3 regions of the Pediococcus claussenii ATCC BAA-344 genome follow, and region 1 is predicted to be linked to each of the others. Evidence: predicted binding sites of a transcription regulator. Region 1 holds the regulator's gene; each other region holds the start of a gene.

Region 1 (3,218 bases):
AGCTGATGCAGGAGTATTTTGTTTTTGCTTTCGCTCTTTAATCTGCTTAATAGCTTCCTCTGGATTCTTGATTCTTTTCTTACTCCAGTCACTAGCAATTGCATCAAAGAAATTTTTATTAACATTTGTATTATCCTGATCAACAATAACATAATAAATCAATATATTGATCACGCTTAATGGCAGTACCTTGCGATTTACCATTTGTTCAACCGTATAACGTTCAGACGAAGTTACAACTCCACCAACTTGGATCTTAAGGTCGCTTAAAAATTCAATAGGCGCTAGCTCACGTGCAATCTTTGCCAACCGCTTTTCGCTTTTTACCAAATCTTTGTCAGAGCTCACTTTATCTTCTTTTTCTTCCACCACTTGATTGTCGCTAAACTTCTCACGTTGATACTGAAAAACAGCAGATTTTAACTTGGCAAGATCAATTTCATTCGTTCTAAAATCAGTTGATTGGTTTATTAATTTTGCCATCTCTGTTTCACTTATGTTATACAAAGTCTGTTCAACCATGATTAAATCATAATTATCTTTTAAGCTTTTGGGGTCCACATAGCTTGTTTCTAGCAAACTGCTCAGCAGATTAAAATCAAAATTCTTATTTAAAACTGGATCATTATTTTTTTTCTCTGAACCAATTGCTCTTCCAGCCTGTTTTACCAGACTAGAACTATCCACCAAATTTTGTTCAACCTGGTATATATCCGCCAAGGTGCTAGAGATTTTCTGAAATCCATTAAAGTCATGTTTAGTTCGCTTAAAATAATTTACTAGTTTTTTAAATTCTTCTTCACCAGTATTTTGAAGTAGTAATGTTGTTAGAAAGTTGTCTTTAAAAAAAGTCGCTGGTTGAGCTGGCAGCAATAGTCGATAAATCAGACTACTGTGTCCATCCGCCGGTTTACGAAAAGTCTCCATTAATCCAAGAGCTTCCACATACTTACGACCATTATCTAATTCATTAATGTTAAGCCTCAAGTTTGAACACAAAAAGCTATTCAAATGTCGCTGCAATTGAAACTTATCGATTTCTGACACTTTCCAAAGTTCAATAATGAGGCTATACGCTTCTGATGGCATTAGTGGTCGATATAAAACATCTAAAGTTTCACGCTCAACACTATTTAATTGACGGTCATTATCAATGATAAAACTATCATTTGGTGCTATCACATACTTTTCAGCCACTCTAGTGCTCCTTGTTTTTTCGTTCCTTTTTTATCATTTCTTGTAACTCATTCATAAATACATTCATATCTTTAAATTGTCGATAAACACTTGCAAATCGAATATAGGCAATTTCATCAATGTCTGGTAGCAAATTCATAACATACTCACCAATTGCTTGACTTGAAACTTCACTTTCTCCAAGTGCTCTGACCTTATTCTCAACTTTATCCACAATATCTGTCATTTCATCCATCTTTACTGGACGTTTTTCTGCTGCCCTAATAAGACCGCGTAAAATTTTATCTCGATCAAATTCCTCACGGTTCCCATTCTTCTTAATCACTAACAATGGAGTAGCTTCGACACGTTCAAACGTTGTAAAACGAAATCCGCAGTTTTCACATTCACGGCGTCTGCGAATTACCCTTCCTTCGTCGGTAGGTCTACTATCCACTACCCTGGAGCTATTATTATTACAGTGCGGACATCTCAATCAATTCACCTCATAAATTATCTTACTAATAAGTTGTTTTCAAGCCATTTTAACACTTGTAATTCTGTATCGGCAATTGTTCCACTATTATCAATGACAATATCAGCAAGCTTTTTTTTGTCATTCAAGCTCATTTGTGCATTGATTCGTTCTTCTGCTTCTACATTTGAAAGGGAATCGCGTTGCTTCAATCTCGATATTTCAGTTACGCGATCTACTGCAACTACCATCAAAAAATCTACATCATTTTGATACCCTTGTTCTAAAAGGATTGGTGCGTCAAGTACTACTACCCTGTTATTCCTTTTAAAATGCTTCAATTGCTTTAATATCATCCGTCTAATTTTAGGTTGCACAATTTCATTTAAAACGTTCAAAGCATTTTCATTTTTAAAAACAATGCTTCCTAATTTTTTCCGATCAACGTGTTTCCCCGTAATAATTTCAGCGCCAAATTGTTTAATCAATGCTTTCTGTACACTTTTTTTTTGCAAAATCTCATGTGCAATTTTATCAGCATCAACGATCGGAAATCCAATTTTTTTAAAATAATCACTCACTGTAGATTTCCCAGTAGCAATTCCACCAGTTAATCCTATAACCTTAGTCATTTGGCAACCTCAGCTTTTGACAATGAGGACAAAAATGAGTCCCTCTTTGAGCAACTTTTATTTTCTCAATCAAGGTTCCACAACGTGGACAAGGTTTCCCTTGCCGGTGATATACATTTAGCTGATTCTGAAAACTTCCTGCGTGCCCCGCTGCATTAAGGTATGAAAAAACTGTCGTGCCATGTGCATTAATTGCACGTTCAAGTTCAGAAAAAATATTAAGGCGTAACGCCTTTATTTCTTCGTCTGTTAACGTATTAGATGGCTGTAACGGGTGTACCTTGGTTAGCCACAAAACCTCATCAACATAAATATTTCCTAACCCTGCCACGTTTGACTGATTGAGAAGAAAACTTTTCATCCCCACTTTTTTACTTCGTAACCTCTGCGATAAATACTCAAATGTCAATGTCTCGGGGGTTGGTTCCGGCCCAATTGTTGCTAATCCTCCTACTGTCAACTCTTTACCGCTTGGAACCAGGTTCATTCTTCCAAACTTACGTGTATCATTATATCTTAGATCGCTTCCATCGGTGAGTTCAAAGATAACATGATCATGCTTGCTAAGCGGCTCTGTATGAGGTAAAACAGCGTACTTTCCTTCCATCCTCAAATGAGAAACCATTGAAAGGTTTTCACTGAATCTAAATATTAAGTATTTCCCGCGTCTTTCAATATCCAGGATTTTCTTTCCCTTTAGTGCAGACTTAAATTCATCAGGATTTGGCGAAACCATTTTGTCATATCGCACATTCACCTGTTTGATCGTTTTACCCTTAACTAAAGCTTCTAGCCCACGTCTAACTGTTTCAACCTCCGGCAATTCAGGCATTATCTTCACTCCCTATTTGGCTTCATACCAATTATTTCCCCACGATGTTTCAACTTTAAGCGGAACCTTTAATTTCATTGCTGAATCCATCACACTAGGTACA
Region 2 (3,218 bases), 630 kb from region 1:
CCATACTATCGACAGATTTTCCAAAATCAGGGGATGCCATCATATTAACAATGTTTGTAGAACCTAAGTTACAACTAATATCAGTCCCTAAAGAAGAATACTCTTGTTTATCATCAATTACTGATGGAGTCTGAACTTGCATGATTTCAGAACAAAGGTTACTCATAACAATTTTTCCATAAATTGGATTTTCACGGTTAGCAGTGTCAACATTCACAATGTATGGGTATCCTGATTCTTGTTGTAATTTGGATAATTCGTTTTCAAGATTACGTGCTTTAATTTTGGTTTTTGTGATGTTGGGGTTATTAACCATATTGTCGTATTCTTCAGTTATATTAATGTAAGAGAAAGGCTTCCCATACTCTTTTTCAACACTATATGGGCTGAACAAATACATGTCAGCATCAGCTTTGATTAAATCGTAAAACTTATCAGGAACAGTTACACCAAGAGAGAGGGTTTTAACGCGAATTTTTTCATCCGCATTTTCTTTTTTCGCTGATAGAAATTGGATAATGTCAGGGTGAAATACACTCAAGTATACAACTCCAGCTCCTTGACGTTGGCCTAACTGATTAGCATATGAAAAGCTGTCTTCCAATAATTTCATAACTGGAACGACACCACTTGCAGCACCTTCAATTCCCTTGATAGGAGCGCCGGCTTCCCGAAGATTGCTAAGATTGATTCCTACTCCGCCACCTAATTTTGAAAGTTGTAACGCTGAATTAATGGTTCGGCCAATTGAATTCATGTCATCTTGTGCTTGGATTAAAAAACAAGAGACCAGTTCACCCCGATGTTTTCGTCCAGCATTTAAAAAGCTAGGGGTTGCAGGTTGATAGCGTTGATGGATGATTTCATCAGCAATATTTATAGCCAAGTCTTCATCACCATCAGCGAAATAAAGGGCATTCATCGCAACTCGATCAATAAAATTTTCTAAATAAGTTTGATTATCATTTGTGCGTAGAGCGTATTGAGCGTAGAATTTGTAAGCCGCCATAAATGACTTAAAGTGAAAATTTTGACTTTTTAAAAAATCATACAATTTCTCAATAAAGGTTAGGCTGTATTCCTTGAGGATTTTTTCATCAATGTAATCTTCACGAGTTAGATAATCAAAGCGATCCTGAATGGAATTAAAAGTCATGGTATTTGGACGAATATTCTCAGTAATAAAAGCTTCTAGTGCCTCGTGATCTTTGTTTAGTGGAATTTGATTATTCACTGGAATATTAATTTCGTTGTTCAAATCATAATAGGTGACATCTTTTAAGTCTTTGAGTGCCATTGTTTTCATCCTTTCAGTTGAGTTCTAAAAATAAAAAAGAACACTCCGTTAAGTTTAATCAAACGAAGCGTTCACTGGGTCAGGAAGTGTAAGAATACCTGAATTACATAGCAAGTGCTTTTAATTCGTTTGGTCTAAATCCTGCAATTGCTTTGTCTTCAGATACTTGAACTACTGGAACAGATTGAAAACCTTGTGCCTTAAGTTGATCAATGTATTCAGGATTAGTATTGATATTTCTTTCAACGAATGGAATTTCGTGTTCCGAAAGAAAACGCTTTGTCATCTTACATTGCATACAGTTGTTTTTAGTATAAATAGTTACTTCGCTCATAAAAAAGACCTCTCTTCAAAAATGTTTATGGATTAAGTATACCGCTTTAAAGATTAAAAACAACAAAAAAAGCACAATATATAGTGGCTTAAAATGAAACTCTGCTATATATTGTGCTGTGACGCTGTTTTTAAATTATTAAATTTTAGAATTGCAGTTTTATTCTGTAATTACTTTACTGTATTATACTAGTAGAATTTGGAGGTTAATTCAATGACAGATTATTACTTTACAGAGAACCCAAACGCTGAACATGCAGAAGAAACATGGACTTTTGAGCTTAAAAAAAATTTTTTTACGTTCACAACAGATAAAGTGCTCCATAATTGTTAGACAAGAAATCTAATAGTTATGGAGCACTTTTTCTATGGTCAAATATAGTTCAGAATTAAAAGCAGAAGTCGTTAGTGAATATCTTCAAGGTGACATTAGTATCAGTCTTCTTTCAAAGAAACGTAACTTGCCTCGAATACAAGTAGGTAGATGGATACAAAACTTTCGTTTGAGCGGCGCAGACGCTCTTAAACGAAGAAGAGTTAAACGAAGTTTCTCAGTTGAGTTTAAAGTTGATGTGATAAACTACTATCAAACTCATGATGAAACTTTAGCCGAAGTATCCGCAAAATTTGATGTTAATTCTTGTCAAATCAGTCTTTGGAGGACAGCCTTCAATCAGTATGGTATAGAAGCCTTGAAGCCTCATCCGAAAGGCAGAAAAACCAAAGTGAAACATAATCAGAAGAAATTACGTAAGTTAGTAAACAAGAACGAAATCGATCAACTTCGTGAAGAATTGACGAAAAAGAATCAAGAATTATATGATGCAAAATTGGAGAACGAAATCTTAAAAAAATCAATGACCCTGTTCGGAACCTCAAAGGACGAAAGAAAACACAAATAGTTGATCAGATCAGGGTCGAACAAGAGTCTCTTCCGAAATCTAACCGGTATAAAGTCGGCGATATTCTTAAGACCATTGGACTTAAGAAAGCGACTTATCATGATGAACGTAAACGTATCAAAAATTATGTAGATAAGTATGAAGATGTAAAAGTAGAGATACTAAAAATTGCCGAAAGCGGAAGATATCGCGGACGTCTAACCTACGGTTATCGTCGCGTTCAAGAAGAGCTCATTAAATTAGATATCCATCTATCAGACGCCGTAGTGCGTCGTTTGATGGATGAATTAAATGTTCAAGTAAGCCTTTATAACCGCCACAGAAATGGTAGATATTCATCTTATAAAGGTACAGTTGGAAAAGTGGCCCGTAACGTTCTACATCAGCATTTTAATGAAACCGTACCTTTCAAAGTATTACATACCGATGTTACACAAGTACGCTTGGCCGATACTAAGTGGGCTTACGTTTCAGCTATTACTGACGAAGCAAGCAAGGAAGTTTTAGCATTTCAAGTAAGTAATGGTCCTAACAGTAAACTAATTATGGATACACTCGATGAACTCACAGAAAATATTCCGGAAGGAATAAAACCAATAATTCATTCAGATCAAGGTTGGCATTATCAATTGAATTACTATACCGATAAACTCTCCGAAAAAAAATTTATACAAAGCATGTCTCGT
Region 3 (3,218 bases), 150 kb from region 1:
AATACATCGAAAGAAGAGGTTGCTTCAAACATTAGTAGGTGATTAAGACGAAAAGCGTCGAAGATGTCATGCGAAAGGGTGCGAAGCCGAAACTAGCATGCGCTTTTTCAATTGTTGGTTGGGGCACATTTTAACAGAGTGTGAACTGTCGTAACCAGATACGGTTGCGGAGCGCTATCTACGATTTGACTAGTGATACTAACGGGTCTTTTTGTGAGCGGATGCTTTCAAGAAGACTTTTTTTATTGCATAAAGGTTGAAATTAGCGCCTTCTGCGAATTTTAAGGAGGTCATTTTATGGCAAAGGAAGTTGAGGAAAACAATCAAGTTGAAAGAGCGCTTAAAACCCGCCATATTTCAATGATTGCGTTAGGAGGAAGTATTGGAACTGGTTTATTTGTTGCAAGTGGATCAGCCATTTCAACAGCCGGTCCTGGTGGAGCATTATTTGCGTATGTTGCAATGGGAATTATGGTGTACTTCTTAATGACAAGTTTGGGAGAAATGGCAACTTATATGCCAGTCTCTGGTTCGTTTGCAACGTATTCAACTAAATATGTTGATCCGGCGTTTGGATTTGCCATGGGTTGGAATTATTGGTTTAATTGGGCAATAACTGTAGCCGTTGACATTAGTACAATTTCACTTATTATGAAATTTTGGCTACCAGATATTCCAGGATGGATATGGAGTATGGTGGCTTTAGTGGTAATCTTTTTAGTTAATGCTTTGACAGTTAAGGCTTTTGGTGAAGCGGAATACTGGATTGCCATAATTAAAGTTGTAACAGTTATTGTATTCTTGATTGTAGGTGTTTTGACGATTGTTGGAATTATGGGTGGACATGCAACACTACTTGAAAACTTCGTGTATAAAAAAGCACCGTTTGTTGGTGGTATTCCATCGGTTTTGGGTGTTTTTGTAGTTGCAGGTTTTTCGTTTCAAGGAACCGAATTAATCGGAATTACAGCTGGGGAGTCTGAAACTCCTGAAAAAAGCGTTCCTAAGGCAGTTAACCAAGTCTTCTGGCGAATTTTGCTTTTTTATATTCTCGCAATTTTTGTTATTGCATGTATCGTTCCATACACAAGCCCAGATTTATTAGGGTCCTCAGCCAGCGACATTAAAATTAGTCCGTTTACTCTAGTGTTTAGAAGAGCGGGATTAGCTGGGGCTGCTGGCGTTATGAATGCTGTTATTTTGACGTCTGTTCTGTCATCAGCAAATTCGGGTATGTATGCCTCAACAAGAATGCTTTATTCGATGGCTAAACAAGGATATGCGGCTAAGTTCTTCGAAAGAACTACAAAACGTGGAATTCCCTTGGCAGCTCTTGTTGGTACAACAATTGTTGGATTGCTAACGTTTATTGCAAGTATTGAAGGACCTGAGATTTATATGTGGCTCGTTGCAGCAAGTGGTTTAACTGGATTTGTTGCTTGGGTAGGGATTGCAGTATCTCATTGGCGGTTTAGAAGAGCCTACGTTAAGCAGGGAAAAGATTTAGCAGATTTAAAATACCGTGCTAAATGGTTCCCAGTTGGTCCTTTGTTTGCTTTTGTTTTAAGTATTGTTGTTATTATTGGACAGGATTTAGACGCAGTTAAACATTTGAATTGGGAAGCAATGGGTATTACTTACATGTCGATCCCACTATTCATTATTTTGTTCCTATACTATAAGATAAAATACAAGACTCATTTGATTCCGTTAGATGAAGTTGATCTAAGCAAACCAGATATCACTAAAGAATAGAAAAATCAAGATATTGTTTTGAATCAGAATGATGATACAATATGTAGTGCTGATGTTATGAATAGTTACTATAGATGAACATTATTTTTAATTCAAAAGGGGAACAAACATGATTGCATTATCAGGACCAATTGGGGCAGGGAAAACAACTCTTACCGAGTTACTTACTAAGCATTGGGATAGCCAAGCTTATTATGAGTCAGTTGACGATAACAAGATTTTGCCGTTATTTTACAAAGATCCAAAACGGTACGCATTTTTGCTTCAGATTTATTTTTTAAATAAGCGGATGGATAGTATCAAGGCTGCCTCTGGCTTGTCGCGAAGCGTAATGGATCGTTCAATTTATGAGGATTCACTGTTGTTTCATTTAAATGCCGACATGGGTAGAGCAACTGATACAGAAGTTTCAATCTATGATTCACTGTTAAGTAACATGATGGAAGAATTGCCTAGGCTTTCATATCAGAAAAATCCTGATTTGTTAATTCATATTGATATTTCTTTTGATACAATGTTAAAGCGAATTAAAAAAAGGGGTCGATCATATGAGCAGATTGATGCCGATCCTGAATTGTACGATTATTATAAGACTTTGAATCAACGTTATGTTAAGTGGTTTGACAAATATGATCAAAGTCCCAAGATTAAGATTAACGGTGATCAACTTGATTTTGTTGAGAGTGTTGATGCACGTGCTAAGGTTTTAGATCTAATTGATGCAAAAGTTGCAGAAATGTAATTAATTACGTACAATGTCTTTAGAGAAAACGCGATACGTTTAAAGTAGGTTAACAGAGAGGCGATGTTGATGGGAGTCGCTAACCGAAACTCCGACGTTGAATGCGGGTGAGTAGTGTCACACGGTGATTCCGTTATCATCTCTTTTGAGTGTACTGTATTTTTGCAGTGAACTTGGGTGGTACCGCGAAACGAGCCTCTTCGTCCCATGATTTTTGGGAGAGAGGCTCGTTTTTTTATGATATAAGGAGGAATTTATATGTTAGATTTAAAGCTAATTAGAAATAATCCAGATGATATTAAGGCTAAGTTGGCTACACGTGGTGTAAAAGGCGAGACAATTGACAAGTTAATTGCAAAGGATGAAGAACGGCGTGATTTAATCGTTAAAAGTGAAAATTTAAAAAAGTTACGCAACGAGGTTTCTGATCAAATTTCGCTTAAGAAACGTCAAAAAGAAGATGCAACAGAACAAATCAAGGAAATGCAATCCGTAAGTAAGGATATTAAAGAACTCGATGAAAAACTACAGAACTCAGCCAAAGAGGTTGATGATATGGCTGCGCATTTACCAAATATTCCACATCCAGACGTTCCAGTTAGTCTAACGGAAGAGGGAAGCGTTGAATTGCGCAAGGACGGTCAACCAAGAAAGTTTGACTTTGAACCAAAACCTCATTGGGAAATCGGTGAAAAACTTGGAATCTTGAATTTTGAACGAG

What was found. The regulator NrdR, encoded in region 1, represses ribonucleotide reductase genes. The targets are predictions, from matches to a motif close to ACACNATATATNGTGT.
Region 2: a site for NrdR is predicted at 1,703-1,718, ahead of nrdH (glutaredoxin-like protein NrdH). Genes of this name have one in related genera too.
Region 3: a site for NrdR is predicted at 1,790-1,805, ahead of PECL_RS06355 (deoxynucleoside kinase). Genes of this name have one in related genera too.

What each region holds. Positions count from the first base shown of each region.
Region 1 is NC_016605.1:1,130,433-1,133,650, forward strand. Features, by position in the region: gene PECL_RS05455 (replication initiation and membrane attachment family protein) at 1-1,197, opposite strand, end outside; gene nrdR (transcriptional regulator NrdR) at 1,199-1,672, opposite strand; gene coaE (dephospho-CoA kinase) at 1,690-2,283, opposite strand; gene mutM (DNA-formamidopyrimidine glycosylase) at 2,276-3,115, opposite strand; gene polA (DNA polymerase I) at 3,128-3,218, opposite strand, start outside.
Region 2 is NC_016605.1:495,444-498,661, forward strand. Features, by position in the region: gene nrdE (class 1b ribonucleoside-diphosphate reductase subunit alpha) at 1-1,297, opposite strand, end outside; gene nrdH (glutaredoxin-like protein NrdH) at 1,401-1,631, opposite strand; gene PECL_RS02335 (helix-turn-helix domain-containing protein) at 1,999-2,532, shown strand; gene PECL_RS02340 (IS3 family transposase) at 2,529-3,218, shown strand, end outside.
Region 3 is NC_016605.1:1,283,500-1,286,717, reverse strand. Features, by position in the region: lysine riboswitch at 6-185, shown strand; gene PECL_RS06360 (amino acid permease) at 298-1,755, shown strand; gene PECL_RS06355 (deoxynucleoside kinase) at 1,865-2,497, shown strand; gene serS (serine--tRNA ligase) at 2,756-3,218, shown strand, end outside.